4 regions of the Idiomarina sp. H2 genome follow, and region 1 is predicted to be linked to each of the others. Evidence: predicted binding sites of a transcription regulator. Region 1 holds the regulator's gene; each other region holds the start of a gene.

Region 1 (7,676 bases):
ACAGCTTTCTGTTCAAAACGCTCGGCTAACTGCTGAGAAATATAAACCGAGCGGTGCTGACCACCGGTACAACCGGTAGCTATGGTCAGGTAGCTTCGATTGCTGCGCTGGAAGTGTGGCAACCAGGTATCAAGAAAGTTTTCTAGCTGATAAATAAATTTAGTCACCAAAGGTTCCTGACGAAAGAAAATCTGCACGTCGGTATCCAGACCGGTAAGCAGCTTAAGCTCGGGTTGCCAGTGCGGATTAGGTAAAATGCGCGCATCAAAGACAAAGTCAGCGTCTTTGGGTAAACCATATTTAAAGCCAAAAGACTGAAACACAATAATCAGCTTTTTATCCGCTCGTCCCAGCACCCGCTCAGTGACCTGTTCGCTTAATTGGTGCAGCGATAAATCACTGCTGTCCAGGCGCCAGGTTGCGCGTTCCATAATGGGTTCAAGCATTTTATGTTCGGCCTGAAGCGCTTCTAGCAGAGGCAGTTCTTTTTGCGATAACGGATGCAGGCGACGAGTCTCGCCAAAACGCTTTAGTAAGGTGTTGTCGTCAGAGTCAATAAACAGAATTTCCGGTTCAACGCCTTTTGGCAAAAAGCTCAGAGAGTCCAGTAGCTCTTCGGAGTGCTCCGGTAAGTTGCGAACATCAATGCTAATGGCTATTTTTTGATACTGCTCTATGACTGCATGCACCAGAGTTGGTAGCAGGCTTATGGGTAAATTATCAACGCAATAAAAGCCTAAGTCCTCCAGTACGCGCAGAGCAATTGTCTTACCTGAGCCGGAGCGACCACTAACAATGATCAGTTGCATGGCGACTGCTCACCTTCGCCCACAAATAATTGATATAACGCTTTATCAGAATCTGCGTGGCGCAGTGCGCGAGTACAGTCTTTGTCGTTCATTCTTCTGGCCACTGTGGCCAATGTTTGTAGATGGTTCTCGTGCTCTGATTCCGGAACCAGAAGCGCGAAGATAATATCGACAGGCTGGTTGTCAATAGAATCGAATTCGATAGGTTCGTCTAAGGTCAGTAATACCGCTACCGGATGATTCGCATTAGGTAAGCGGCCATGAGGAATTGCGATACCTAAGCCAATTCCCGTACTGCCTAAACGCTCACGGTTTAACAGGCTCTCAAAAATGTCATGACGGGTAATGCCAGACAGCTTAGGGGCTACGATTTGACTAATGGTTTCAAGTAGTCGCTTTTTACTTGCGCCCTCGACTGCACACTTGGTGCAGTCGGGGCTTAACAATTCACTCAGTTGCATGGATTAATGTTGTTTCATTTTCTCTTTGTGTTTAATCACCTGACGGTCCAGTTTATTAATTAAACCGTCGATGGCCGCGTACATATCTTCGTGTTTTGCGTCGGCGAAAAGCTCACCGCCATTCACGTGCAGCGTAGCTTCCGCTTTTTGAATCGTTTTTTCAACATTTAGGATGACGTGAACATTAGTTATATGGTCAAAATGTCTTTCCAGCTTGGCAAATTTTGTGTCCACGTAGTCACGCAGAGCTTCGGTAATATCGATGTGATGACCGGTCAAATTAATTTGCATAACGTCTTCCTTCTGCAGTTAACAAAGTTACAAAAGACTTTTGCGTTGGCTCGATGATGGAATGTTTAACGATTCCCGATACTTCGCAATTGTCCTTCTTGCTACTTGGATACCTTGTTCGGCTATCAGTTCAGCAATCTTACTGTCACTTAACGGTTTACTGCGATTTTCAGCAGCGACCATCTTCTTAATTAAAGCACGTATTGCCGTGCTTGAACACTCGCCACCGCCCTCTGTACTGACATGACTTGAGAAAAAATATTTCAACTCAAATACGCCACTTGGGCAGTGTAAGTATTTTTGTGTCGTTACGCGTGAAATCGTACTTTCATGCATATCCACGGCTTCTGCAACATCGTTCAGAACCATTGGCTTCATAGCTTCTTCACCATGCTCAAAAAAGCCCTGTTGGCGTTGTACTATGCAATTGGCCACTTTCAGCAGCGTATCGTTTCTGCTCTCCAGGCTTTTTATGAACCAGCGGGCTTCTTGCGTATGGTTTTTTATGTACTGGCTGTCGGCTACTGACTTTGTTGCTTTACTCAAGGCCGCGTATTCTTCGTTCACTTTTAGTTTAGGTACGCTATCCGGGTTTAATTCGACCATCCAACGACCATTTTTTTTAGTAACGGCCACATCGGGAATAACATATTCAACGGGTTGCTGCGCAACTTGCTCGCCCGGGTGCGGGTGCAACTGTTGAATTAATCGCATAGTTTGGCGTAAATCGTCTTCCGATAGCTTCAGTTTACGCTGAATGGTGCGAAAATCGCGACTGCCAAGTAAGTCCATATGTTCAGTCACTAAGCATAGAGCAACCTGCTTGTATTCAGTGTCGTCGCTTAGTTGACGTAATTGAATGGCAAGGCATTCACTGACGCTACGTGCGCCGACACCTATTGGGTCGAAATGCTGAATACGCTTAAGCACCATGCAGACTTCTTCTGCCTCAACTTCGGGCAGGCGCACAGCTTCAATAATTTCATTAACATCAACCATCAGATAGCCATTGTCGTCTATGGCTTCAATAATGGCTTCAGCTATGGCGGTGTCTTCTTCCGAAAAATGAGAAAGTTGCATTTGCCAAAGCAGGTGATCCTGCAAAGACTCGCTGGTAGAGCCTTGATAGACCTCAAAATCGCCGTCAAAGGATTTACCTGAAGAGGCTGCACCGTTGGCCGGGGTATGACTGGAGTAGGTGTCGTCCCAACTGCTGTCGACCGGCAGTTCGTCAGGCATTTCCTGGGTTTTTATAACGTCGGATGTTTCCCGTTGGCTGTCGTCTCTTTCTTCAATATTGCGAGTTTCGGGTTGGTCCGCGTCGTTACTCGTTTCACCTTCAACCTCCAGCAGCGGGTTGCTGTCTAATGCATCCTGAATTTCTGACTGAAGATCGAGCGAGGAAAGCTGCAGCAGGCGGATGGCCTGTTGGAGTTGTGGCGTCATGGTCAGGTGCTGACCAATTTTTAGCTGCAGACTTTGCTTCATAATGACTGTCCCGGTATCACGTTATAGGGTGAACTGCTCACCGAGGTAAACGTCTCTAACCTGTTGATTCGATAATATACTTTCTGCATCCCCACTGGCAATAAGCTCACCATGACTGACAATATAAGCGTGTTCACAAACAGACAATGTCTCGCGAACGTTGTGATCAGTAATAAGTACACCAATACCACGTTGCTTTAAATGTTCAACAATCTTTTTAATATCAATAACCGAAATAGGGTCAACTCCGGCAAAAGGCTCGTCCAGCAAAATAAACGTAGGCTCCGCTGCCAAGGCGCGGGCAATTTCAACCCGACGGCGCTCACCGCCTGAAAGACTCATGCCCTGACTGTTTGCTATGTGGCCTATATGAAACTCTTCGAGCAAAGCATCAAGCTGTTCTTCACGCTCATTAGTTGAAAGTTCTTTACGAGTTTCCAGAATAGCCATCAGATTATCGCGCACGGTCAATTTGCGAAAAATGGACGCCTCTTGTGGCAAATACCCAATACCCCGGCGTGCCCGTTCATGCATTGGCAGTAAGGTAAGGTCATTGTCATCCAGCAGAATTTGACCTTTATCGCTATTAACCAAACCGACTATCATATAGAAGGTTGTGGTTTTACCTGCACCGTTGGGGCCCAGTAAACCAATAACCTGCCCCTGACTTACTTCCAGGCTAACGTCTTTAACGACTTGTCGGCTTTTGTAGCTTTTGGCTAAATGTTTGACTCGTAAAGTTGCCATATTAAGGGTTCTCGTTATTTTTTTCGTCGGTATCGGTTTTTGGTTTAGGCGTAAAAATAGTGATAACACGGCTGTCTTCTTCACCTGAACTGCTTGCCGTTACCGTTTGTTTATTCAAATCATAAGTAATCAAACTGCCGCTTGAGCTACTGCTACCTTGAGAGATGCGAGCGTCGCCACTAAGCTCCAGTCGCTGTTCCGACTGAAAATAGGTGATTTTTTTTGCTTCAGCGTTAATTTCATTGCCGTCGTCCAGCGTCTGGCTGTAAGTAGCAGGAGTGCCTTCTGCAATAAAAATATCTGCTTGCTCGGCGCTTTCGCTGGCGGATGCTTCTAGTCGATCGGCGCGGATTAATAAGGTGCCCTGACGAATAATAACGTTGTCCGTTAAAACCAGGCGGTTATTTTTAATATCAAGCTCTTCCTTACTCGACTCAACTTCCATGGGTTTACTAAAGTCAGACTTGCCCTGAGCCATAACCGCTGAGGGTATTAAGGCAACCAGGATGAGTTTACTCAGCAGGCTGGAAAATCGTTTTAACATGTCTTTTTAGCTCCATTCGTTCAGCTTTCAGATCCGCAGTCATACCGTTACCCCGAATTAATAGCCGTGGTCCGTGAATGCTTACAGGATGTTCTGTGCTCATTGACTCATTTTTTAAATCAACAATCAGGTACTCGGTTAACACTTGCTCGATGTGAGTATCCGGCTCTAAAGCAAGTATTTCAACATCATGCTCTAAAATCAGGGTTTGATCGTCGTAGAAAGTGCCTTGCGCGGCACTGACTTCCCAAAGCTCTTCGCCTTGCTCAGAAAAGACTGTGTAAACCGGACGCTTAAGTTCGGTCAGACCAATTTGGTTATAGTGAGACATTTTCTCAGATTTTATCTTGTGAGCCAGTAAACCGTCACTTTCGAAAATACGCGTCTCCAGCCCAAAAGCGGTAAAATCGGGCTGCATAGTGCGTGTTGTCGCCGCGTTGTTACCATCAGCATCATCACTAAAAGGGCGCCAGACAAGCAATAGCCCGGCACCGAATAATAAAATTAGAATGACAGTAACGCGTCGGCTCACACACTGGCTCCTGTAGCCAGGTGCAGTTGCCCTTGACTGAGCATGATTAAATCACAGACTTCGCGCACGGCACCATGTCCACCATGGCAGCGTGAAATATAATCGGCCTGTTGTTGTACCGATGCGTGAGCGTCCTGGACTGCAATCCCCAGACCCGCCGCTTTAATTAAAGCTAAATCGGGGGTGTCGTCTCCAACATAAGCAACTTGCTCCGCGCTAAGGCCTAACTTTGTTAGTAGCTCATCGAAAGCGGCTGTTTTATCGTTCTGTCCCTGATAAATAAAGCCGACATCTAAATGTTCCATACGGTGTTCAACAATGCGTGACGTTCGTCCGGTAATGACTGCCGTTTCAACACCTGATTTTTTCAGTGCTTTCATGCCAAAGCCATCCCGGGTGTGAAACGCTTTCAGTTCCTCACCATCATTGCCTAAGTATATGCGACCGTCGGAAAACACCCCGTCGACATCCAGAACCAGTAGCTTTATTTCGGAAAAACGTTTAAACAGGCTTTTTTCAATGTCGCCGTACCAGGTATTAATACATTCCATCAGAGCACTCCCGCCTGCAGTAAGTCATGCATGTTCATTGCGCCACAAGGCTGTCCATCGTCGTTGGTAATTATCAGCCCATTTATTTTTCGGTCCTGCATGAGTTTTAATGCCTCAGCGGCCAGCATGTCCTCGTTCGCAGTAATACAGGAGCGGGTCATAACTTCAGCTATCGGAGTTTTATGGACATCGATTCGGTTATCCAGAATGCGACGTAAGTCACCGTCTGTAAAAATGCCGGCGAGACGTTGGTTTTCATCAACTATCGCGGTCATACCCAAGCCTTTACGCGACATTTCCAGTAACGCATCACTAATAATAGCGTCGGCTGGAATAACCGGAACACGCTCGCCAGTGTGCATCACGTCATGCAACCGCAATAGCAGGCGTTTACCCAGCGAGCCGCCGGGGTGTGATAGTGCAAAGTCGTCGGCGGTGAAGCCGCGGGCATTGAGCAGAGCAACCGCCATCGCATCGCCCATGACAAGAGTTGCTGTTGTAGAAGCCGTGGGGGCTAACCCGAGCGGACAGGCCTCTTGTTCAACTGCGATACAAACATGAGTATCAGCCAGTCGGGCAAGAGTGGAGCCTGGTTTGCCAGTCATTGAAATTAAGGGCACGCCCAGACGTTTAATGACCGGAATAATATTCAGCACTTCGGCCGTTTCGCCACTGTTAGATATCGCAATGACCACATCCTGAGCCGCAACCATGCCTAAATCTCCGTGGCTGGCTTCGCCCGGATGTACAAAAAACGCTGGTGTGCCGGTTGAGGCAAGTGTGGCAGCTATTTTCCCGCCAATATGACCGGATTTACCCATGCCGGTGACAATAACGCGGCCTTTGCAATTAAACAGAGTTTGGCAGGCGGCATCGAAATTATCATCCAAATATTGATACAGGCCTTCAATCGCCTTCTTTTCGATATCCAGTACTTGTTCGCCCAGTAGCCGAAAGTTCTGGGTGACTTGTTTCATGGTCATGCCTCTGGCGTTGTACTTTTGCCCTGTATAATACGTCATTCGGTACAACTCTGCCTACCGTACACAGGTAAATCTTGTATTTTATTACAAAAATAATTACTATACCAACCAGACGGTTGATAAAGTAAGTGTAGGTAAAGTGAATACACCATGGTAGAGAAAAAAGGCGCAGGGCGACCCAGCAACAGAGACGTCATTCTGGATGCCGCAGATCAATTGGTCGCTGCCGAGGGTGCAGGGCACCTTACATTTGACGCCTTGAGCCAGACAACGGGCATCAGCAAAGGTGGTTTGCTTTATCATTTCAAGAGCAAAGATTGTTTGCTGCAGGCTATGTTAAAACGCCGTGTCGAACGTTATGAAAAACTTCGTGAGCAATATCATCACCAGTTTGCCGATGACCCAAAAGGCGAATTAAAAAGTATTTTACTAGCAGCGCTTGATACGGACGCTGAATGTTCTCGGCTAGGCAGTGGAATGCTGGCTGCCGCTGCGACTAACCCGGAGTTGTTGGGCCCTTTAAAAGAGCATATAGCACTGACTTTACAGCGGTTGGAACGTATCGCCGGAAGCAAAGTTGGGAAAACTCTGTTTTACGCGGTTCATGGTGCGCGTTTGTTCGAGCAACTCAACTTGTGTGACGCTTGCGTGCATGAACGTGAAGATTTTGCACAATATTTACTGAAGCTTGTCGATGAATTGACAGAAATAGAATCAATTCGCTGATAAAATTTGCAACACTTTTTCGGTATCAGACTATACCGACAGTCGTTAAAATAAAGGCTGATAAACTCGTAACAGGAAACTGTCGTGACAAACTTGGTAGAACTTAAAGATCTGACTTTTGCGCATGGAAGCCATCGGGTCTATGACGGCCTGTCGTTAGATGTTCCGAAAGGCAAAATGGTTGCTGTCATGGGGCCTAGTGGCATTGGTAAAACGACGCTGTTGCGCCTTATCGGTGGACAGCTTAAGCCTGACAGCGGCAGTATCAAAGTAGCCGGAGAGGAAGTCCCGCAGTTAAAACGCGACGCTTTGTATCAATTACGCAAGCGCATGAGCATGCTGTTTCAAAGTGGTGCGTTGTTCACCGACATGTCGGTATACGAGAACGTCGCCTTTCCACTGCGCGAGCACACCGACTTACCCGAAGAAATTATTCGCAGCGTGGTTTTAATGAAGCTTGAGGCCGTGGGTCTGCGTGGTGCGCGTCACCTTATGCCGTCAGAACTGTCTGGTGGCATGGCTCGTAGAGCTGCTCTGGCAAGGG
Region 2 (7,676 bases), on a different contig from region 1:
TCGTTCCAGTTCCACCACCGAGCCCTGATTTAATTGCAGCAAATTGCGAATACTAATTTGGCTGCGACCCACTTCCATTGAAATGGTGACCGGAATATCAAGAATGGCGTCCAGCTTGCGCTTTTCTTCCTCGGTTACCGGCTTATCTTCGCTCAGCTCTTCAAGCTCAGCGGTCTGCACGTTATCCATACCAGAATGGCTGGATGACTTTCCTTTACCTTCACCCGCTTCTGACTCACTACTTTCTTCGTCTTCAGCAGCTTCCTGTTCAGCCATTGCTGCTTCCCAGTCATCCATATCTTTATCATCGTTACTCATGTTGCAACCTCACTTTCTCAAGCAGCAATTATTATAAATCAATATCTTCTTCTAATTGTTGAAGCTCTGCGTCACCACCAATTCGGCGGCCACCACGCGTCAACATATGAATATCCGACTTCACGGTTTCCGGACGTTTAATTTTCTCTGAAATTTTCAAAGCGACATTGTCTCTTGAACGTCCCATTTTCGCATGGAAAGTCGGTAAATCTTCAATTAGTACGGTTAAGTCGTCCGGCAACTCAAGCGGAATCACATCGCCTTCGCGCAAGTCCATCACTTCGCGCAACGACATTTCGGTTTGCGCCAGTTTGGCTATCATTTCCACCGGAACGTCCATAATTTCGTCACGTAGCGCTTTACTCCAGCGCATGTCAGTGTCTTCTTTGTCCGACTGCACACCGGCATCCAGCAGCTCGCGAATAGGTTCCAGCATAGAGTACGGCAAAGCTATGTGGAAATCCCCGCCGCCGCCGTCTAACTCAATATGAAACGAACTGATAACGATGACTTCGGTTGGACTCACGATGTTCGCCATAGCCGGGTTAACTTCGGAGTCTAAATACTCAAAGCCCACGTCCATGACCGGAGCCCAGGCTTCTTTGTAATCTTCAAATACCAGCTTCAGCAGCATTTGAATAATACGGCGCTCGGTCGGTGTAAATTCACGGCCTTCGATTTTCGCATGATAACGGCCATCGCCACCAAAGAAGTTATCAACCAGAATGAAGACCAGACGTGCCTCCATAGTAATTAATGCCGTTCCTTTAAGCGGACGGAAACGCACCATGTTTAAACTGGTTGGTACGAACAAGGTATGTACGTACTCGCCAAATTTAATCATCTGGACACCGTTAATAGACACCTCTGCGGTACGCCGCATCATGTTAAACAAGCTGACCCGCATGTGTCGGGCAAAACGCTCATTAACAATTTCCAGCGTTGGCATACGCCCACGAACAATTCTATCTTGCGATGAAAAGTCATAGTCGAGCGCATCCGCAGAAGCGGATTCTTTCTCTGTGTCCTCTTCTTCAACGTCATCAACACCATGTAAAAGCGCGTCAATTTCGTCTTGAGATAGTAAATCACTCACAGCCATAATAGCTCACTTATTGCATTACCAAGCTGGTAAATAAAACCTGTTCAACAACCGGTTTCCCGGTTACTTCTTCAAGCGAAGAACGAACTTCGGTCAAAGCCAGTTCACGCAATTGTCCTTTACCTTCAGCTGTCTTTAACCTGTCAGCCGTGGTCGAAGAAAACACTTCATGCAGCGTGCCTTCAATTAACGGAATATGCTTTTTCGCCAGTTCTTCACTTTCTTCGCCGCGCACCATTAACTGCGCTTTAATTTGTACTGTTCGTTCACGGGAATCACCCGGAACAATAAAAACGAAAGGTCGGGGCATACCAACATAGAGCGCATTGCCAATTTCCGGACGAGGCGATGAAGACGGCGCGGCCGAACTACTGGTACCATTTGAGGCAACAACGGATTCGTCCTCAGACGAGCCACCAAATAGCCACAACACCAACACGACAGTAATGATCAAAACAATACCGATACCACCGAAGATAATCAGCTTTTTCTTCTTCCCCCCGGCCTGCTCATCAGTTTGTTCCGCGTCGTTGTTGTCTTTATCTTCTGCCATGCTCTATTTCCTGTTTTTCCATCCACCGACACTTACTATAGCTTGATAGCCGCTTTAGATATACCGTTTCAGACATAGAAATCGACTTGTCCGTCGGTCAGTACACGCCCCTCTTCTAAAGCTATTTCGCCTTCAACGGCCCAGTCCTCTGCGTCGTTAGTTCCTCCGGCTTGTCCACCGGCGGTGCGACCGCCTTCTTTATTTTGCTCGCCAACCTGGGTATCAGCTAAATTAATGCCTTGCTGCTCGAGCATTTCGCGTAATCGCGGCATCGTCGTCTCTAAGGCATCACGAGCCTGCTGCGTCTGCGCCTGAAACTGCACTGACGCCTGCTCCCCGTTCATATTAACGCGAATGTGAACACTGCCAAGCTCCGGAGGGTCCAGACGAATATCTGCACGCTGGATATTCTTACTCATCATAATATTGATGCGTTCCTGCAGCTTCTGCGACGCTTCGGTTTGTTGCAAATCTAACGGTCGTTGCAGCGCCTGCAAGGTATTCGCCTGGCTGGACTCACCTGCCGCTACGGTTCCCTGCGCGGTTGACACCATTTGCCCCTGTATTGCCCTGGCGGCACTGGCATCGGTCAAAGCGTCGGTGTTATTCCGCAAGACTTGTCCTTGCTGAACAGCATCGGCTACCTTGGTTTCTGCTTCAACAGCGGTATTCACAGAAGAAGCTTTAGTCGTTTGCTTGCCGTCATCGTTTTTAGCACCAATATCGCCGGAACCAGCTTTTTCTTTACCGGCTTTGACATCGGTTGCTGTAATAACCGATTCTGATGTTTTACCTTCAGCCGGCTTTTCACTTTGCCCCGTACGACCTTTTAATAATTGTCTTACTTCAGCCAATAACTGTTCAGCTTTAGCCGACTGTTCCTGAGTCAAAGCCTGAGGTTTATCTGCGCCGCCATTTTGGCTGGCTAAAATTTTGCGTAACTCGGCAGTAAACTGCTGCAGTTTCTTTTGCTCCGCTAAACTCAACTCACTACTTTCGCCTTTCGCTTGTTGTGCGGAAACCTGCTGCTCCAGTTGCTTAAGCAAATTTGTTAATTCTTCAGCACTTTGCGGCTTGCCTGTGTTTTTATCCGCAGATGCAGACAATTGAGACAGTACTCGCTCTGCCGCCTCATTCAAAGCCTGAGTTAACGCTTTTTCATTACCTACTAATAACTTATCAGCATCGGCTTTGGGTAAAAGGGGTTCAAGCAAATTAACTATGAACTTACCGGCATCTTCAACGGCACTTTCAGTGCCTTCGCCCTGCTCTGCGGCCTGGATCAGTTGTTGAAGCTTTGCCTGCAGTGCCTGTTTATCGCTATCGGTCATGCCGGCCAGCAGCTCATCGGCAAACTTCTGCCGCTCGGCATCAGTCATAACGGCATCGCCCTCGCCTTCACCGGCAGAATCCAGTTTAGCTATTAAAGCTTCCAGCATTTCCGCCAGTTGCTCATCTGTCATTTTTAGTTCGCCATCGCCCGCAGCAAGATCACTCTCGTCGCTAACCACGGTTTCGCCTTCAGAGCTAACCTCAGCACTTTCCTGCTTCATTTGCTGTAACAATTCCCATAAATTTCGGGTCACCGGCTCGCCAATATTTTTGCGTTCAATGTCCTTGCCTTCAACCTCACCTTCACCGTCATTACCGGCTTTCTGATAAGCTTCAATTTTGGCGGCCAGTTGTTGCAGCTCTTTATCGCCACTATTTTGTTGTAGCATCAGCCGCGAGAACTCACCGCTATCACCATCGGTGCTCTTTAATGAAAGATCGTTACCTTTACCAATACGTGCAAAGTTGTCGGCAGACTCGGTTAAATTAAGCAGCTGTTGCATAGTTTTATTCCTGAATTAAGTGCTTATTGACGCCTTGCTTAATAATACTTCGCAATGCGCTTGCGCTATTTTCAATAGCTGAGCAAACAATATCTAGTAAGTATCTAAGCAAATTTCGTTCCAACTATTTTCTGGCGCGAATAAAACGCTGGCTGCTAAAATCGTCCAGATTATTTTGTTCTTTTCTGGCTTCTGCTATTTGCTCACGCTTGCGCTTTTCTTTTATTAAAAAATCTATCGACTCGCGCTTGCGACGCTGCGCCAGCCAACGATCTTTGCGCTGTTGTAACACTTGCTGCAACTTAATAATATCGTGATGCAACTGTTCAACACCTTCATCTAACTTACCGACAAATGCGTGATACTGCCCTACCTGAATTGAGGCAATCCCGCTTTGCCCGCGATGCTGCAACTGATTTAAGTAGTCGAGTCGATATTTTGACATACCGTCCAGGCGCATCTGTTGCTCCTGCACTTGTTGCTGCACCTGAGAGAAATCCTGAGCGGCTTTATCTTCGCGCCTCTGTTCCAGCTCCAGCAACATTTCCAATTGTGCCAACTCAGCCATAAGTTACATGCTCGCTGACTGTTTCTGCTTCGGATTGACTAGCTGATTAAGCAGCAACAAGCTTTCATCATAGTTCACAACTTCCCGCATTTTCTGTTGCAAAAACATACTTACTCGCGGCTGCATTGCAATAGCCTGATCGATTGCCGGGTCACTTCCGCGGGTGTATGCGCCAATGGAAATCAAGTCGCGATTGCGACGGTAACTTGAGTACCACTGTCTAACTTTAATCGCCTGTTGCATATGCTCTTCCGAAACAACCTGTGGCATAACCCGGCTAATAGAAGCTTCAATATCTATTGCCGGATAATGACCGCTGTCGGCCAGTTCCCGGTTCAGTACAATATGTCCGTCCAGTATTGCTCTCGCGGAGTCCGCAATGGGATCCTGCAAATCGTCGCCCTCGGTCAGAACCGTATAAAACGCGGTCACAGAACCTTGTCCGTCGCCGCCATTCCCTGCTCTCTCGACCAATGCTGGTAACTTAGCAAAAACAGAAGGCGGATAACCTTTGGTTGCCGGTGGTTCACCCACAGCAAGGGCAATTTCCCGTTGCGCCATGGCGTAACGAGTCAGTGAATCCATTAACAGCAACACATTCAGACCCTGGTCACGAAAATATTCGGCAACCTGAGAGGCCGTTTCACAACCACGTAAACGAATAAGCGGCGACTGGTCTGCCGGCGCTGCTATTACAACCGCTTTTTCACGGCCTTCCTCACCGAGGATTTCTTCTATAAACTCTTTTACTTCCCGGCCACGTTCGCCTATCAGGCCAACTACAATCACATCCGCCGTGGTACCGCGAGTCATCATGCCCAACAGCACACTTTTACCCACGCCACTACCGGCAAACAGCCCCATTCGCTGCCCCTGCCCCACGGTTAAGCAGGCATTAATAGCCGTTACTCCAACATCCAGCGGCTGCTTCACCTGACGTCGGTTCAGTGGGTTCATGGGTTTGCTACGATAAGTTTTACCGTCAGAAAAAATGGGACCTTTATCATCAAGGGGTTCGCCACGGGCATCAATAACACGCCCCAGCAGCTCCATACCCAGCGGCAATTGATTCTTGCGGTTTAGTGGGCGTACTCTGGCTCCGGGAATAACGCCATGGGCGTCTTCGGTAGGCATTAAGTAACTGATGTTGCCTTCAAAACCCACCACTTCGGCTTCAATATCTCCGCTGTCAGCCTCCACAGCTACGCTTGACCCCACAGGAGCACGGCAGCCAACGGCCTCAAACATTAAACCGACGACGCGGGTAAGATATCCCGACACAGCCACTGATGGCTTTTGGATACGCTCACGTTTTTTGCGTAGTTGTTTCACTAACTGCTCAGAAGCGCTCATGGGTTAACCTTTTAATTTGGAGAACACATCTTCCATACGGCTGGTCAGGGTGTAATCTATGGTGGAGCTTTCTGTAGTAACCCGGCAACCGCCGCGTTCCAGTAAATCGTCTTTATTTAGCAACCAGCCTTTTTCTTTCAGTTCGTCTTCGCTAAATGTACTTTGCAAAATAGCTAAGTCTTCTTCATTCAGATGAATAATGACCCGCTGATCAGTAACCGGTAATACGGCAATAGCTTCGCGCACGGCTTTTACGATGAGTTCCTTTGAATTAGCAGCGACATCCAGACAGATGACCCGCGTCAGCTCAGTGACCATATCAATCAGCTCGTCCTGAACCGCTTCGGTAATACGTTCATTCGGATGAGACAAACTCTGCAGCAAAACTCTTAACTGCTGCTGTTGCTCCTGCATGGCTTCTTTACCAGCTTCAACACCCTGCTGTTCACCGGCTTCAAAACCGTCTTTTTTACCAACTTCGTAACCTTCGTCATAGCCTTTCTTAAGGCCTTCATTGCGGCCTTCGTCAAAACCTTCTTTATGGCCTTCTTCGCGTGCGGCCTGGCGAATTTCTTCCAATTGTTCTGCGGTCAGAGGCTTAAGCTCTTCTTCCTGTTCATTGTCCGCTTCCGGCGGCTCATATTGCCAGCGCCGGGGTTTGTTTAACGCATTTACCTGAGAGCCCTGTTTGAGCTCTTCCGAGGTCATGTCAGGTAAATCCCAAAGCTGGGTTGCGTCTTTATCATCCGTCATTATGCGTTAAACCCTTATAGGAATTCGTCACCGCCACCGCCGCCAAGCATAATTTCACCTGCGTCAGCTAAACGGCGCGCCGCTGCCAGAATATCTTTCTGTGCGGCCTCTACATCACTAATACGAATCGGCCCCATAGCTTCAAGGTCATCACGCAGCATATCGCCGGCACGTTTCGACATGTTCTTGAATATTTTCTCCTGAACCGCGTCGTCCGCACCTTTCATCGCTTTTTGCAAAGTTTCACCTTCCACTTCACGCAGCAAGGCCTGAATACCACGGTCGTCGACTTCCACCAGGTTTTCGAACACAAACATCAGGTCCTGAATACTCTGACTCATCTCTTCGTCCTGCTCTCGGATAGAGTCCATCAACTGACCTTCGATGTTGGTATCCAGATAGTTCATGATATTGGCTGCCGCTTTCAGGCCGCCCATCTTCGCCGCCTGAGCACCAGCCTGACCGGCAAATTGTTTTTCCATAATTTCGTTCAGTTCCTGCAAGGCTGCTGGCTGAACTTCTTCTAAGTTGGCTATTCGCATCATTAAGTCCAGACGTACTTTGTCCGGGAACTGCGCCATAATTTCTGCACTTTGCTCGGGGTCAAGGTAAGACAGGACAATGGTCTGAATCTGCGGGTGTTCGTTACGGATAATAGTGGCTACCTGTTTAGAGTCCATCCACTTCAGTGAATCAAGACCTTTCGAACCGCCGCCCATGACAATCTGTTCAATCAGGTTACCGGCTTTGTCCTCACCTAGTGCGGAGGTCAGTGCCTTACGCACAAACTCTTCACTCTTGAAGCCAATATTGGTGAACTTCTGAATGTCTTCCAGGAACAAATGGTGTACAGCGTTCACTTTGTCCTGGTTAAAGTCTTCCAGGCTCGCCATGGCCATGCCCACTTTCTGCACCTGTTTAGGTTCCAGGTGTTTAAGAATCTGAGCCGCATCTTCTTCCGATAAGCTAAGCAGTAAAATAGCCGCTTTCTCAACACCTTCTAAAGTGTCGACATCAAACTCAACCTTACCGCGCTTAGTTCTAGTATCTTGATCAGGCATCTTCGTTCAACCACGCTTTAACCACTTGTGAGGACAGCTCAGGCTCGTTGGCAACCAACGCGCGAACCGCTTTTAACAAGTCTTCATCTTTGTGCAAGTCAGGTAGTTGCAGGCTACCATCAGCCCCAAACCC
Region 3 (7,676 bases), on a different contig from region 1:
CAGGCTATATCCATTATTGACTTGAGTATGGCGACCGGTGGTCGGGCGCTAACCGATATTCAGAATCGTTTCGTCATTATTGCTGAGTACAACCGAACCATTCAGGGCTTTTTGGTTGAAGGGGTTGATCGCATCATTAACATCAACTGGGAAGATGTGATGCCGCCGCCCAAAGGTACCGGAAGAGATGCGTATCTTACCGCGGTGACCAAAGTGGAAGATGAATTAATTGAAATTATTGATGTGGAACGCATATTAGCTGATATTATGCCGGCTAATATGGATGTCAGCGAAGAAGTCGCGAATGCACCTATCAATGTTGCAAAAGAAGATTTAACCATTTTGATTACGGATGACTCTTCGGTTGCCCGCAACCAGATAAAACGTGCATTGCAGTCTTTGGGTATTACGCTCGAAGTCAAAAAGAACGGTAAAGAAGCTTTAGATTACTTAAAAGATAAAGCCAAGGAAGTGGGGGGCTTAGTGCATCCTCATGTGCCCGTTTTGGTCTCCGATGTCGAAATGCCGGTTATGGACGGTTATACGCTCACCGCTGAGTTAAAAGCTGATCCAAATTTACGCGATATTCATGTTATTTTACATACATCATTGAGTGGTGTGTTTAATCAGGCTATGGTGAAGAAAGTCGGTGCCGATGATTTTATTGCAAAATTTCATCCGGATGAGCTGGCGACCGCCGTACAAAAATGGCTGAATACAGAAGTTATTGCGTAGCCTGATGCTATTGCATCAGGTGCGATATTCGACCTGACGTGAACGTCAGGCTACGAAACGAATGAAACTGAAACGGAAGTTGTTTATATAACGTGATAGATCGCGAATTAAGTTTATCGGAATATCAGGAATTTCGTCAGTTCCTTGAACATCAATGCGGTATCGTATTGGGTGAAAGTAAACTGTATCTGGTGAAGAGTCGGCTGAGCCCTTTAATGGGCCGGTTTAATGTCGATTCGCTGTCGGAACTCGTAAAACGCTCAATGAAACTAAGTGAGCGCGCGTTGCGGGCAGCGGTTATTGATGCCATGACAACCAACGAAACCTTATGGTTTCGTGACACTTACCCGTTTGAAATTCTGAACGATCGTATTCTTCCTGAATATAAGAATCACACCGGGCCTTTAAAAATTTGGTCTGCAGCCTGTTCCTCCGGGCAAGAACCTTATTCTATTGCCATGACGTACTTAGAGTATAAGGCGAAAAACCCGGGTGGGCTAAGAGCTGGCATAAAAGTCACGGCAACCGACATTTCCAATAAGGTTCTCGAACAATGTGCAATTGGTGAGTACGATAGTCTTGCTCTCGCGCGTGGTTTATCGGCTGAGCGTAGAAAGAAGTTTTTTACGGACGCCGAAAGTAAAGTCGGCTCCATGAGAGTAAAAGACGAGCTTAAGCAGTTTATTCATTTCCGTCACTTGAACTTGCTGGACAGCTATTCTTTGCTGGGCAAATTCGATGTTATTTTTTGCCGCAATGTTCTTATTTACTTTGCCCCTGAAGTAAAGCGGAAAATTATTGCCCAATTCCGGCAATCGCTGAACCCCGGCGGTTATCTTTTTCTCGGTGCATCCGAATCAATTTCAGGACTTACTGAGGATTTTGAGATGATCCGCTGCCAGCCAGGCATAATTTACCGGAGAAAATAGTTTCCTGCAGGAAATGTCCGCCTGAAAAAGTAATAATCCCTCCTTAAATTGGCACACTTCCTGCATTGTCTTCACTATCGAACACTGTGGAGACAAAAATATGGCACTTTCCATGGACAAGCTTATGGGAATACAGCAACACACGTTGGGTGTACGCACTCAGCGCGCGGAGCTTATTGCCAACAATATTGCCAATGCCGACACCCCCGGCTACAAAGCTAAAGGTCTGGACTTTCAGCAGGCGTTGCAACAAGCGCAACGCGGTATGGAAAACCACAAAATGGCGCGTACTCACGAAAAGCATTTCAGCGTTGAAATTAAACCTCAGGGAACTGAAAAGTTCCGCGTACCCACGCAACCGGATACCGGCGATGGCAACACCGTTGATGTGCAGTTGGAACAAAACTTGTATGCACAAAATGCGTTGGAGTATGAAATGACCATGAACTTTCTTGACGGCCGTATCAGCGGTGTGAAGAAAGCCCTGGGCGGACAAGGGAGATAATAAGTCATGAGTCTTTTTAACATTTTTAATGTGTCGGGTTCGGCCATGAGTGCTCAGTCAGTACGACTGAATACAACAGCCAGTAACCTCGCAAACGCTAACTCAATTAGCAGCAGTATTGATGAAACCTATCGGGCCAGAAACCCGGTTTTTGCGACCGCTTTAGCCGACGCTAAAGGTGACTATCGCGGTAATAGTCTGACGAATCAGACTCAGGCGGGTCAGGAAGCCGGCGTCAAAGTACTGGGTATTGTGGAAAGTCAGGATCCGCTGCAAATTGAATATGCTCCAAATCATCCTATGGCTGACGAAAGCGGTTATATCTACCGTCCAAACGTCAACACCATGGAAGAAATGGCCAATATGATTTCGGCTTCGCGTTCCTACCAGACAAACGTTCAGGTAGCGGACACTGCCAAAACAATGACACAACGTTTATTGCGTCTGGGTCAAGGGTAAGCAGGAGATAAGTAATGGAAGGCGTAAGCAATAATTCCTACATTGACGACTTGAAATGGAAGAAAGAAGACGATGCCAGATATGCTGATCCAGATGAGCAGGGAAAGCTGGAGCAAGAAGACTTCTTCAAGCTGTTAACAGAGCAACTCAGTATGCAGGACCCGTCTAAGCCGGTCGAGAACGATCAGATGATCGCTCAAATGACCAGTTTCACAATGGCGGAAGGTATTAGCGGTCTGTCAGACCGATTTGACCAATTTGCGACAGACATGACCTCGAATCAGGCACTTCAGGCTTCAACTATGGTTGGGCGTAAAGTTCTGGTGCCGACTGATCAGGCTAACCTGGAATCAGGGGCTGGCGTAACGGGCATGATTGCGACACCGCAGACGGCTCAGAATGTAAAAATTAGTATTAAAGACTCCACGGGAGCAACGGTTAAAACCATTGATTTAGGTGATGTGGAGCAGGGAACAAAAGAGTTTGAGTGGGACGGCGTTATGTCTAACGGCGAAGAAGCGCCCGCCGGAAATTATTCGTTCTCTGTGAATGCCCAAGTAGGTGGTCAGACTGAAGAGCTTCCATTGCAAATGCACGCTCGTGTGCAAAGTGTCAGCACCGGCGGTGACCGCGGTGTGGTTTTGAATCTTAAAGGATTAGGTGGCATCAAGCTTTCTGATGTGACTGAAATTAGCTAACAAGTGAGGTGACTTATGTCATTTAATATTGCACTCGGCGGTATCAATGCATCACAAAAAGACTTAGATGTAACCGCAAATAACATTTCAAACGTCAAAACAACCGGCTTCAAGCAATCACGTGCTGAGTTCGCGGATGTTTATGCCAGTAGTATCTTTAGTTCGGGACGAGCTAAGGTGGGGGATGGCGTGTTAACGTCATCAGTTGCACAGCAATTTAGTCAAGGTACGCTCGATTTTACTGAAAACTCTTTGGATATGGCCATTAGCGGAAATGGCTTCTTTGCAACCGCATCCCAGATAGGCGATCAAGATTACAACTTTACTCGCTCAGGTGCGTTTAAGTTAAATAACGAGAGCTATATGGTTGACAATAATGGGAATTACTTGGTCGGTTTTCCTGTTAATGAAACGACCGGAACAAGTCAGTCCTCCAGTTTAGCTACTGCTCAGCCTCTTCGTATTCCTGACACGGCTGGGGCGCCAAGCTTAACTGAAAACGTGAACCTGTCGTTTAACCTCGACTCGCGAAGTGAGTCAGTTCCCATACGCACAGGAGCGGTGCCCACTGATCCAAATTATGTTGAGGGTAGGCCATTTAATCCCGAGGATACTGGTAGTTATACCTCATCAACATCCACAACTATATACGACTCCCTTGGCGAGTCTCATGTAATGACAACCTACTATGCTCGCCGAGCTGATGGAGAGGGTGGACAAAACGCTCCGGGTACAGCAATTCCTGCTGATGCTGATACTTATTGGGACATTTATACTACTGTCGATGGACGGGGCGTTGACGCTGAGTTGAAAGATGCTAGCGGAGCGGTAATTGGGAACTCGCAAGCAGAACCAACTGCAACGTTTTCGGGGGGCGGCCCCTACAATGGGATTCGTGTGGCTTTTGGGCCAGACGGCAAACCGAGTCCTAACTCTCCTGGTTTCACTGACGGAACTTTTCCTGATGCGACGGTGGCAGTGGGTGGCACATATAGCAATGGCGCAAATGCAGCCCAAAGTTTGGATATTAAGTTTCAAGACCCGCAAGGAGACAGACTGCCTACTCAGTATGCTTCGGAATTTGAAGTTAACGTTCTTGAGCAAGATGGCAGTACGTTAGGCCGATTAACTAAAGTGGAAACTGCAGAGGATGGGCTTATTTCAGCGACATACTCGAACGGTGATACTCGTTACTTAGGCCAAGTTGCACTAGTGCGCTTCGCGAATGAGCAAGGTCTGACTCAGGTTGGCGGTACATCATGGAAACAAAGCAGTGCGTCAGGCGAAGCTCTTGCAGGCCAGGCCAATTCAGGGACTTTCGGTGCTATTGAATCATCAGCACTGGAGAACTCAAACGTGAACCTGACCAAAGAGCTGGTTGATTTGATTTCTGCGCAGCGTAACTTCCAGGCCAACTCGCGTTCGCTTGAAGTAAACAACACCATTAATCAGACCATTCTTCAGATTCGATAATAGCTATTGGTTACGATTAACAAAAGACGCCTTCGGGCGTCTTTTTTTTGGCACGAAATCTGCATTGCTTAACCCAGATGACAAATTTTTGGCTGGAGGTCAGCTATGGACAAGATGCTATGGGTAGCGATGAGTGGCGCGAAAGAAAATATGAACGCTGTCGCTGTTCGTGCCAACAACTTGGCTAACGCCAATACCACGGCGTTTAAAGGCGACTTGCAACAGGCTCGGGCTATGCAGGCCTTTGGTGAAGGTTTGCCAACACGAGTCTTTTCTATGACGGAAAGCCCCGGGCAAAATTTTGCCAGTGGAGCAATACAAACGACTGGTCGGAATATGGATGTTGCCATTCAGGATCAGGGCTGGATTGCCGTCGATGATGGCAACGGCAATGAGCGTTACACCCGTAACGGTAGCTTGGAAGTGGGGACTGACGGTTTGTTGAAAAACTCAACGGGACAAACCGTTTTGGGCGATAACGGGCCAATATTTGTTCCTATGCCAATTGATAATTTGGTTATAGGTGCGAACGGGAATGTGTCGATACGTCCAATGGGCGCGCCGGCGAATGCCATGGAAGTGATTGACCGCATTAAATTAGTTAACCCGCCGAACGGCAATATGGAAAAAGGTAACGATGGCTTGTTTAAGTTAAAAGATGATCAGCAAGCCATTGCCGATGCCAATGTCAAACTGGAAATTGGTGCTCTTGAGGGCAGTAACGTGAACAGCGTCGAAGAAATGACGCACATGATTGCTCTGCAGCGCCAGTATGAAATGAACGTCAAATTAATGAAAACCGCCGATGAGAACGCTCAGCGTTCTGAGTCGCTGATGAGAATCAGCTAAGCGTAGCTCAGGAGAAACATTATGAACCCAGCATTATGGATAAGTAAAACCGGACTGGACGCGCAGCAGCGCGATATTTCAGTTATTTCCAACAACCTGGCAAACTCCAGCACCATCGGCTTTAAAAAGAGCCGGGCGGTATTCGAAGACTTGTTGTATCAGAACATTAACCAGCCGGGCGGGCAGTCAGCGCAGGACACCGAGCTACCTAACGGCTTGATGCTGGGTGCCGGTACCAAGGTGGTGGCGACGCAAAAGTCTCATACTCAGGGCAATGTACAGACAACCGACAACTCGCTGGATGTGATGATTGACGGTAAAGGTTTCTTTCAGGTGCTGATGCCGGACGGCAACATCTCTTATACCCGTAACGGTCAGTTTTCCCTGAACGAAGATGGTGAGCTAGTGACTTCCGGTAATGGCTACAATATAGAACCTGCGATTCAAATTCCGGAAGACGCCATGTCTATCAGTATTTCACAAGAAGGTGAAGTGACAGTTACCCAACCCGGCAACCCGGACAACATTGTGGTAGGGCAGCTTAACCTGGTTAACTTTATTAATCCGGCCGGTTTAGAGCCTATGGGGCAAAACCTTTATAAAGAAACAGCAGTAAGTGGTGCTCCTTTAGAGGCGGTTCCGGGCGTTGACGGTATGGGTAATACCATTCAGGGCGCGTTGGAAACCTCAAATGTGAACGTGACCGAAGAGCTGGTTAACTTAATTGAAAGTCAGCGTGGCTACGAGATGAACTCGAAAGTGATTTCGTCTGTGGATCAGATGCTGAGTTATATTAACCAGCAGCTTTAATTGTTGTCGTCATTAAATAATAGCGGGTGATTTTATGCGTTTTTTCCTTGTTTCTTTAACAGTATTGGTTGCGGCTGGTTGTGCGCAAACCCCGCATAAACCTATGCCCGATGACCCATATTACGCACCCGTGTTACCGGAAGAGCGTGCTCAGCCGGTGGTGCCAACAGGTTCTTTGTTTCAGGATGCTTACGCGGATAACCTGTATTCTGATATTAAAGCCCGCAGATTAGGCGACATTATTACGGTGACTTTGCAGGAGCAAACCACTGCCAGTAAAACAGCAACGACTGAAACTTCGAAAGAAAGCTCGGCAGAGCTTGGTGCTCCGACCATGTTTGGACGGAACATTACCGTCGGTGGTAACCCTCTTTCTGCCGGGGTGAATGGCACCAGAGACTTTAATGGCGACGCCAGCTCTGACCAGAGTAACCAATTAAATGGCGAAATTACCGTAACCGTTATTAAAGTACTACCTAACGGAAATTTAATTGTGCGTGGCGAAAAATGGATGCGCATTAATACCGGCGATGAGTATATTCGCTTAACCGGTATGATCCGTCCGCAGGACATTACCGCGGCTAACCAAATCCCTTCAACTCGTGTCGCCAATGCGCGTATCGAGTACTCGGGTACCGGCAGTCTGGCCCAGGTTCAGGAGCAGGGTTGGTTAACCCGTTTCTTTAACAGCCCGATATGGCCATTTTAAGGAGTAAGGCATGAGAACGCTTAAGATATTCGCACTTGCGGTGAGTTTGCTCTCAATGCTGGTTGCTCCGGTGCAAGCCTCTCGTATAAAAGACATCGCATCGGTTCAGGGCATTCGTTCTAACCAGTTGATTGGCTATGGTCTGGTTGTTGGCTTGCCGGGAACTGGCGAGCAGACGCCTTTTACTGACCAGACTTTTCGTACCATGCTGGGTAACTTCGGTATTAATATTCCGGCGAATGAGCGTCCTAAAATTGATAACGTAGCAGCCGTTGCGGTGCATGCTGACTTACCGGCATTTGCGAAACCCGGACAGAAAATTGACGTGACGGTCTCCTCTGTTGGCAGCGCCGACAGCCTGACCGGTGGAACCTTACTGCAAACCTTTTTAAAAGGTGCGAACGGTGAAGTTTATGCTGTAGCACAAGGTAGCCTTATTGTGGGCGGCTTAGGCGCTGAAGGTAATGACGGCTCAAAAATTGTCATTAATACGCCTACGGTCGGTCGTA
Region 4 (7,676 bases), on a different contig from region 1:
TTTGATAATGGTCCGTTGCAGGGGAATCAGCTACCCGGCGTAGCAAAAAGTCAGGGGTATTTACGTCTTAACTGGCAGCCCACAGAGCAGTGGCTGGTTCAGTTAGCCGGACAGTACCGTAACGAGACACCGGTTAATGATGCAAACGATACCTTTGCCCCTTCTTATACAACTTGGGATGTCGCCGTAAGCCGCGATTGGCAATGGTCTAAGAGCGAGCTGGATGTATGGGCTCGGATTGATAACATTACGGACAAAGACTACGTAGGAGCTGTTGTGGTTAATCAGGGCAGCGGGCGTTCATTTGAACCCGCAGTAGGCCGGCAGGCAAGCGTCGGCATTAGTTGGCGCCGACGCTTTTAAACCAACTACAGGCTGGCTCTTAACACATCGAGCAGGCGCTGTGCCGTCTGCTCAGATGAAGCAGGGTTCTGACCGGTAATTAACATACCGTCCTGAACGGCATATGCCTGCCAGTCATCCACCTTACGATAATGGCCGCCTTTGGCGGTCAACTCGTCTTCCAGCAAGAACGGAACCACATCGGTCAGCTCTACTGCCGCCTCTTCGCTGTTACTAAAACCGGTAACAGTACGCCCCTGAACAAGCGGGTCACCACTTGGGGTTTTCACATTTAAAAGCACCGCGGGTGCGTGGCAAACAGCAGAAACCGGCTTGCCTTTACTCCAGAAATGCTCAATCAGCTTAATGGAGTGCTCATTGTTGGTTAAATCCCACAATGGTCCGTGACCACCCGGATAAAAAATTGCGTCGAAACCCTCAGGGTCAACTTCATCAAGCTTACAGGTGGTTTCTAATTTATGCTGAGCCGTCTCGTCTTTTTCAAAACGCTCGGTTGCTTCGGTTTGCGCATCGGGCGTTGTGCTGTTTGGATCAATTGGTGGCTTGCCGCCCTTAGGCGATGCCAAAGTCACGTCCACACCTGAATCGGTAAAAACATAATACGGAGCTGCAAACTCTTCTACCCAGAAACCCGTTTTATGATCTGTGTCACCGAGCTTATCGTGTGAGGTTAATACCATTAATACTTTCACTTAGTACTCCCGTTAGATGATTCTAAAACTTAGTATAGACTACGTGATAAAACGCGTGTTTGATCACTCGCCATGCTGTTCCAGCCAACGGTATAAGGTGCGTCTTGTGACCCCGAGAATTTCAGCCGCTTTAGATTTGTTCCCTTCGGCATGCGCCAGTACCTTACAAATGTACTGATTCTGATATTCATCCAGAGTCGGCCACTCCGTGCCATATTCCACGTCGGGTTCATGCTCACTATCCAGAATTCTTTGCGGTAAATCTTCAACCGCTATCTTATCGTCTCTGGAAAAGGTAAAAGCACGCTCAATAGCATTTTGTAGTTCTCGTACGTTGCCCGGAAAGCGGTAGCTATAAAGTTGTTCCAGTGCAGCCGGAGAAATGCTGCGAACCGTTTTATCACTGTTTTTTTGCAACTGCTGTAGAAAGTAATTAGCTAAGCGCTCTATGTCTTCGCCGCGCTCGCGCAAAGGAGGCACCCTTAAGCTAAAGGTTTCCAGACGGTAAAATAAGTCCTGCCGAAAGCGCCCATCCTCTACCTGTTGCTCTAAGTCCTGGTGCGTTGCAGCCAGGATCCGGACATTCACTGTTTCTTCTTCGTCACTGCCCACGGCGCGAATCGTGCCTTCCTGCAAGACGCGTAGCAGTTTGGCCTGCAACGCCATTGGCATTTCACCAATTTCGTCCAGTAACAAAGTACCACCGTCGGCCTGCTTAAGCAGACCCTGACGTTTTTTCTGAGCACCGGTAAACGCACCGGCTGCGTGACCAAAGAATTCACTTTCCATTAAATCGGCGGGAATGCCTGCACAGTTCACTGCCTGAAAGCTTTGCTCAGCACGGTCACTTAACTGATGCAGTGCCTTAGCCACCAACTCTTTACCCGTACCGCTTTCACCGGTAATTAACACGCTGCCGTCTGCCGGAGCAATGCGCTCTATCTGGTCATACAATTTACGCATTGACGGACTTTGTCCGACTAAGCCCCCGGGGCCTTTTTGTTGCTGACGATACCGTTTAAGCTCCCGCTGCAGTGACCGATGTTCTAAGATCCGTTTTACGCTAAGCAATAAATGCTCAACATCCAGCGGCTTAGTTAGAAAGTCATCAGCTCCTTGTTTTAGGGCATCAACCGCCTGATCAACCGTACCAAAAGCGGTAATCAATAATAGCGCAGGCGAATTATCTTCATTTTTTAAACTTTCCAGTAAAGACAGGCCGGACAGCCCCGGTAAGCGGATATCGCTGATAACCAAATCCAATGGCGTTACCGACTTTTTAAAGGCCTCAACACTTCCCCAGGCCATAACTTTATAGCCTTCGGCCTCCAGTTCTTCAACCAATAGCTCCTGCAGAGCCGGATCATCCTCAATAACACCTATCATGGCTTTTGCTGCGGTCATTCACTACCTCCTTTAATAACGGCTTGCCGAAGGCATTGCGCGGGCAAACTCAGGGTGACCCGACAACCACCATTGGGGTTATTGGCTAAAGACAACTCCCCGTTATGATCATTCAATACGTGTTTAACTATGGTTAAACCAAGTCCGGTACCTTTACCCTGAGGTTTATTGGTTTCAAAAGGCTGTAAGGCTTTATCTTTCATAGACTCGGGCAGGCCTTCCCCGTCGTCATCAATGGTGATAATGACACCTTCACCGGCGTACTCAGCTGCCACCACAACTTCCGATTCAGCGGCCTGCAAACCATTGCGAAGAACATTAACCAAGGCCAGTTCCAGTCGCTTGATATCCACTTTCAGAATAACGTCGACAAGCTCCTTAATTACCACTTTGGCCGACCCCTTATCCTGCTCAAACTCTATGCTGGTCATGGCTGTTGCTATCAGCTCACGTAAAGAAATGGTTTCGCGCTGCTGTACCGGCGTACGGGAGAAAGCCAACAGTTGGTTTACCAGCCCGGTTAACCGCTGCACCTGGCCTCTTACCGCTTTTAGCTGGCGCTGACTGTCTTCGTCTTTATGGTTGCGTAATAAGCGGCTGGCGCGGCCGTCAATAACGGTAAGCGGAGCACCTAGCTCGTGCGCAACACCACTGGCGACACTCCCAATAGCCGCCATTTTTTCCTGTTCTCGCAAAGCTTGCTGCAGAGAGGCCTCGTGCTCTCGGCGCTGCTCCAGCTCTTGTTCAGCCTCGGTGATACTATCGAGCATACGGTTGAAACCCTGCGCAACCTCCTGCAATTCTGACGGGCCAGCAGGTGTAACCCGCGTACTGCGGTTCCCTTCAGCGACCCGCAACATGGCGTCCTTAAGTGCCACCACATGCCGACCGACACCGCGATAATGACCAAAAACCAGCACCGCAATAGTAATTAAACCGAACGCCGCCCAGCTCAGCCAGGCGTATTGGCTTAAGGTTTCAAAAGACTCATCAAAATCACTAGCCCGCCGGTTTATCTGTAATAAACCAATAATGCGACCACCGCGATCAACAATAGGCAGGAATTGAGAGAAGACATCGCGGCCTTCCACCCGACGGTAATCGTCTTGCTTTATTCCAGTCTGAACGGTTTGTAGTGCTAACTGACTGTTGCTTAAGTCGGTTTCAGTAATGCCCGCTTCCGCTACCTGCTGGCCATACACGTTATAAACCGATGCACCATAAACCCGACCAATATTGAACACCGAATCCAGATTCGCCTGTACTGTGGACAAGTCGTTATTCAACAAGGCGTCGCTTATAGGCAGGCTAATGGCTCGCCCCAGAAGTTCTAAGTCACTTTTTAGCCGCTCATTAGACTCATCAGAGGCAACCTGTAACCCAACGCTTATTGCTACACCGGAAATCAATAACATTGGCATAACGACATAAACCAGAAGCCGCCTTTGCAGACTGGATAGTGGCCAACTGTATCTTTTTGTCACACGACCTCCTTTAACTGTGTACTAAGGATACACATTTTTTAGTTGGTTTTCTCGGCGCAAACTTCGCAAGAACAAAAAGCTATAAAAATCAGTTAATTGAAAAGTTGGCACAGTCTTCGCTTTAGTTAGAGCGTAAGTAAAACTGATAAATTCATCTAGGAGATTATCATGCAAAAGACAATTATCGCATTAGCAACAGTATTCGCACTGGGTAGCACAGCAGCAATGGCTCAAGAGCAACAAGCTCAAGATCCAATGGCGCAGCAACAGCAGCAAACTCAGGAAATTTCTGAAGGCATGCTGGTTAAGTTTGTAACCGCTATGGAAGATGTTCAGGGCGTTACTGAAAAATACCGCGACCAGTTCCAGCAAGCTGAAAATCAGGAAGAAGCGCGTGAGATTCAACAATCTGCACAGGAAGAAATGATTGCAGCAGTTGAAAACGCGGGTCTGACTCCGCAAGAGTACAACATGATTATTCAGCAGGCGCAAAACGACGAAGAGCTTCGTGGTCGCTTAGAAGAGCTGACTGGTGACGAAAACTCTTAATCGATTTACTCGATTGTCGCTTAAGAAGGCAGCCTTTTGGCTGCCTTTTTTGATCATCTCTCCTATGCTTTACGTAGGCCTAACTAGAAGAATATTCTTTAACGCAAGGAGAAAGCGAAGTGAAAGCATCCGATTTATTCGTAAAAGCACTTGAAAACGAGGGTGTGAAGTACATTTTCGGCATTCCCGGCGAAGAAAACCTGGACTTACTTGAGTCGCTCTCAAAATCCAGCATTGAGCTAATTTTAACCCGCCACGAACAGGGCGCAGGTTTCATGGCCGCCACTTATGGTCGCCTGACCGGCAAACCCGGGGTGTGCCTTTCCACCTTAGGCCCGGGGGCAACCAACTTGGTTACACCGGTGGCCTACGCGCAACTCGGCGCTATGCCTATGGTTGTCATTACTGGACAAAAACCCATAAAGGAACGTCATCAGGGTCAATTCCAGATCATTGATGTAGTCGACATGATGACTCCCATTACCAAATACACTCAGGCGATTATTAGCGCCAGCAGTATTCCGGCGCACATCCGTGAGGCTTTTCGCCGCGCTGAAGATGAACGCCCCGGCGCTTCTCACCTGGAGCTCTCAGATGATATCAGTCGCGAAGAGGTCAGCAGCCTTCCTATAGAAGCCAGTCATTCGCGCCGCCCTATTACCGAGCATAAATCGGTCCGCCACGTGCTGGAACTACTGCGCGAAGCAAAACACCCGGTACTGTTGATAGGGGCTGCGGCCAATCGGAAAATTACAGCCAAAATGCTGCGCGCATTTGTCGATAAAACCGGTATTCCTTTTATTACCACGCAAATGGGTAAGGGCGTTATTAACGAAGACCACCCACGCTGGCTTGGTAATGCGGCGGTTTCCGACGGCGATTACCCGCACCGCGCCATCGAAAAATCTGACCTGATTCTTAATGTCGGTCACGACGTGGTGGAAAAGCCTCCCTTTATGATGAAAACCGGCGACAACGACAACCGTAAAGTGGTGCACATTAACTTTCAGGGTGCCCAGGTTGATTCGGTTTACTTTCCTCATGCCAGCATGATCGGCGATATTGGTAACAGTATCTGGCAGTTAAAAGAAGGGATTGAGCCGCAAAGTCACTGGGATTTCGACTTTATGCTGAAAGTTCGCGATCACATGCGCGACCATACCGATGAAGGCGCTCATGACGGCAGCTTTCCGGTGTTACCCCAGCGTCTGGTAGAAGATGTGCGTGAAGCTATGCCAGATGACGGTGTCATTGCACTGGATAACGGCATCTACAAAATTTGGTTTGCACGTAATTACCCGGCTCGTCAGCCAAATACGGTACTACTGGATAATGCCCTTGCCTCAATGGGTGCAGGCTTACCATCGGCCATGGCCGCGAAGCTGGTTAACCCGGAAAAGAAAGTCATGGCAATATGCGGTGACGGCGGTTTTATGATGAACTCTCAGGAGCTTGAAACCGCTGTGCGCATGGGGCTGGATATTGTTGTCGTTATCTTAAACGACAGTGGCTATGGCATGATCAAGTGGAAACAGCAGCATATGAAACTGAGCGACTACGGCTTAGATTTCGATAACCCGGATTTTGTGAAATATGCAGAGTCTTATGGCGCTAACGGTTACCGCTTAGATAAAACCGAAAACCTGATACCGCTGTTAAAAGACTGCCTGAACAAACCCGGCGTACACCTTATTGATGTACCCGTGGATTATTCACAAAATGACCGGCTGCTGAACGAGGAAATCCCCGAACGCAGCCGCGCCATTAAAGATATTTAAGAGCGGCCAGGATCAGTATCCGCGAAATAAGGATAGTCGTTTAACTTATCGACAAAAGCCTGAAGTCGCGGATACTTATCCAAATTAAAACGCTCACGGAAAAGCCCCCAGCTTAAGAAACAACCCAACCTCAGTTCACCATCACTAAAAGGGTGCGGACCTTCATACGCCACCGCATGTTCTTTATCTTCCATTAACTGCAGTATGTCATCAATACGCTGCTGCTGGCGCTTAATATACTTAACACTGTCCGCCGTTACGCCTTCTCTTTCCAGCAAAAACACGTTAATTGCCGAGTCCATCGCCGTATTAACCAGGCAATACTGATCAAAATCTTTTACATCGGCAAAGAAACGCTCATCCGCCTTGTCCCTTACGTATTTGAGAATGCTGGTAGAGTCATGCAAACGCAGGTCATTGTGGTGAAGAAAGGGAACCTTTTTCGCAGGGCTTAATTTGGCACTGGTTTCAAAATCCGTTTCGGTAAATGAAAACTTTGTCTTGGTCTCAAGCAAAGCAATACGGCAATGTCTTACGAACGGCGAGGTATAACTTCCGAACAATTCCATGATCTTCTCCTGTTAATGGTCTCGACAAGCTTCGTCAGGGTATTCCAGTTCAATGGTGGTATGAGCTAATTCAAACGCTGCCAGCTGCTGTGATATTTGCTGCTTTAAAAGTGCGCGCTCTGAACATTCCAGTTCTTTTGATACCACAATATGCGCGGTTAATACATGACGCTCGCCATCCAGTGACCAAAAATGCAAATGATGGGCGTCATCAACCAGTTCCAGCGAGGTCAGTTGTTCACGTATTTTCCGGTACACTTCAGGGTCTGGAGAGGCCTGAACAAAGAGCTTAACGGTAGAACCCAAGTGACGAAGAACGTTAACCAGAATGAACAAAGTGAAGCCAATAGACAACAGAGGATCGAGAATAGGCCAGTCGACAAAGATTAAAATAATCGACACAATTAGAACCGCAACCCAGCCCAGAACATCCTCTAATAAGTGCCAGTTAAGTACGCGTTCGTTTAACGATTTACCATGAGACAATTTAAACGCCGCATAACCATTTACAATAACGCCGAATACCGCCAGTAACGCCATACCCTCCGCCATTGGCATTACCGGGTCCCATAGACGCGGAATGGCTTCAAATAAAATCCAGATTGAGCCAGCAGTCAGTACAACCGCGTTAATAAAAGCGCCAACCAAAGATAAGCGTTGATAGCCGTAAGTAAAAGTCTGCGTGGCATCTTTACGGCTGAATTTATCCAGCAGCCAGGCCATACCAATAGAAATGCTGTCACCCAGATCGTGCACAGCGTCCGCTAAAATGGCTGTACTATTGGTTAATACTCCACCGATAAATTCAATAACGGTAAAGCACAGATTAAGGAAAAA

What was found. Region 1 encodes sigma-54, which starts transcription at its own class of promoters, with help from an activator protein. Its sites were predicted from a motif close to GTTGGCACGNNNNTNGNNT; they were not measured.
Region 2: the regulator sigma-54 is predicted to act here: its motif matches at 3,878-3,896, upstream of DET62_RS13775 (flagellar hook-length control protein FliK).
Region 3: the regulator sigma-54 is predicted to act here: its motif matches at 4,846-4,864, upstream of DET62_RS00145 (flagellar basal body rod protein FlgF).
Region 4: the regulator sigma-54 is predicted to act here: its motif matches at 4,047-4,065, upstream of DET62_RS03965 (DUF4168 domain-containing protein).

What each region holds. Positions count from the first base shown of each region.
Region 1 covers NZ_SNZY01000005.1:158,869-166,544, reverse strand. Annotated here, with positions in the region: gene rapZ (RNase adapter RapZ) at 1-809, opposite strand, end outside; gene ptsN (PTS IIA-like nitrogen regulatory protein PtsN) at 800-1,270, opposite strand; gene hpf (ribosome hibernation promoting factor) at 1,274-1,561, opposite strand; gene DET62_RS08300 (RNA polymerase factor sigma-54) at 1,589-3,049, opposite strand; gene lptB (LPS export ABC transporter ATP-binding protein) at 3,071-3,796, opposite strand; gene lptA (lipopolysaccharide transport periplasmic protein LptA) at 3,798-4,340, opposite strand; gene lptC (LPS export ABC transporter periplasmic protein LptC) at 4,309-4,872, opposite strand; gene kdsC (3-deoxy-manno-octulosonate-8-phosphatase KdsC) at 4,869-5,423, opposite strand; gene DET62_RS08275 (KpsF/GutQ family sugar-phosphate isomerase) at 5,423-6,400, opposite strand; gene DET62_RS08270 (TetR/AcrR family transcriptional regulator) at 6,557-7,132, shown strand; gene DET62_RS08265 (ATP-binding cassette domain-containing protein) at 7,217-7,676, shown strand, end outside.
Region 2 covers NZ_SNZY01000013.1:23,777-31,452, reverse strand. Annotated here, with positions in the region: gene fliN (flagellar motor switch protein FliN) at 1-318, opposite strand, end outside; gene fliM (flagellar motor switch protein FliM) at 350-1,414, opposite strand; gene fliL (flagellar basal body-associated protein FliL) at 1,431-1,973, opposite strand; gene DET62_RS13775 (flagellar hook-length control protein FliK) at 2,042-3,808, opposite strand; gene fliJ (flagellar export protein FliJ) at 3,933-4,376, opposite strand; gene fliI (flagellar protein export ATPase FliI) at 4,380-5,729, opposite strand; gene fliH (flagellar assembly protein FliH) at 5,733-6,482, opposite strand; gene fliG (flagellar motor switch protein FliG) at 6,497-7,543, opposite strand; gene fliF (flagellar basal-body MS-ring/collar protein FliF) at 7,536-7,676, opposite strand, start outside.
Region 3 covers NZ_SNZY01000001.1:24,050-31,725, forward strand. Annotated here, with positions in the region: gene DET62_RS00115 (chemotaxis protein CheV) at 1-735, shown strand, start outside; gene DET62_RS00120 (protein-glutamate O-methyltransferase) at 828-1,664, shown strand; gene flgB (flagellar basal body rod protein FlgB) at 1,765-2,169, shown strand; gene flgC (flagellar basal body rod protein FlgC) at 2,176-2,628, shown strand; gene flgD (flagellar hook assembly protein FlgD) at 2,643-3,326, shown strand; gene flgE (flagellar hook protein FlgE) at 3,342-4,799, shown strand; gene DET62_RS00145 (flagellar basal body rod protein FlgF) at 4,905-5,648, shown strand; gene flgG (flagellar basal-body rod protein FlgG) at 5,670-6,458, shown strand; gene flgH (flagellar basal body L-ring protein FlgH) at 6,493-7,167, shown strand; gene DET62_RS00160 (flagellar basal body P-ring protein FlgI) at 7,178-7,676, shown strand, end outside.
Region 4 covers NZ_SNZY01000002.1:381,452-389,127, reverse strand. Annotated here, with positions in the region: gene DET62_RS03985 (TonB-dependent receptor) at 1-363, shown strand, start outside; gene DET62_RS03980 (type 1 glutamine amidotransferase domain-containing protein) at 369-1,055, opposite strand; gene DET62_RS03975 (sigma-54 dependent transcriptional regulator) at 1,119-2,459, opposite strand; gene DET62_RS03970 (HAMP domain-containing sensor histidine kinase) at 2,456-3,943, opposite strand; gene DET62_RS03965 (DUF4168 domain-containing protein) at 4,112-4,492, shown strand; gene DET62_RS03960 (acetolactate synthase large subunit) at 4,612-6,270, shown strand; gene DET62_RS03955 (glutathione S-transferase family protein) at 6,267-6,839, opposite strand; gene DET62_RS03950 (cation diffusion facilitator family transporter) at 6,852-7,676, opposite strand, start outside.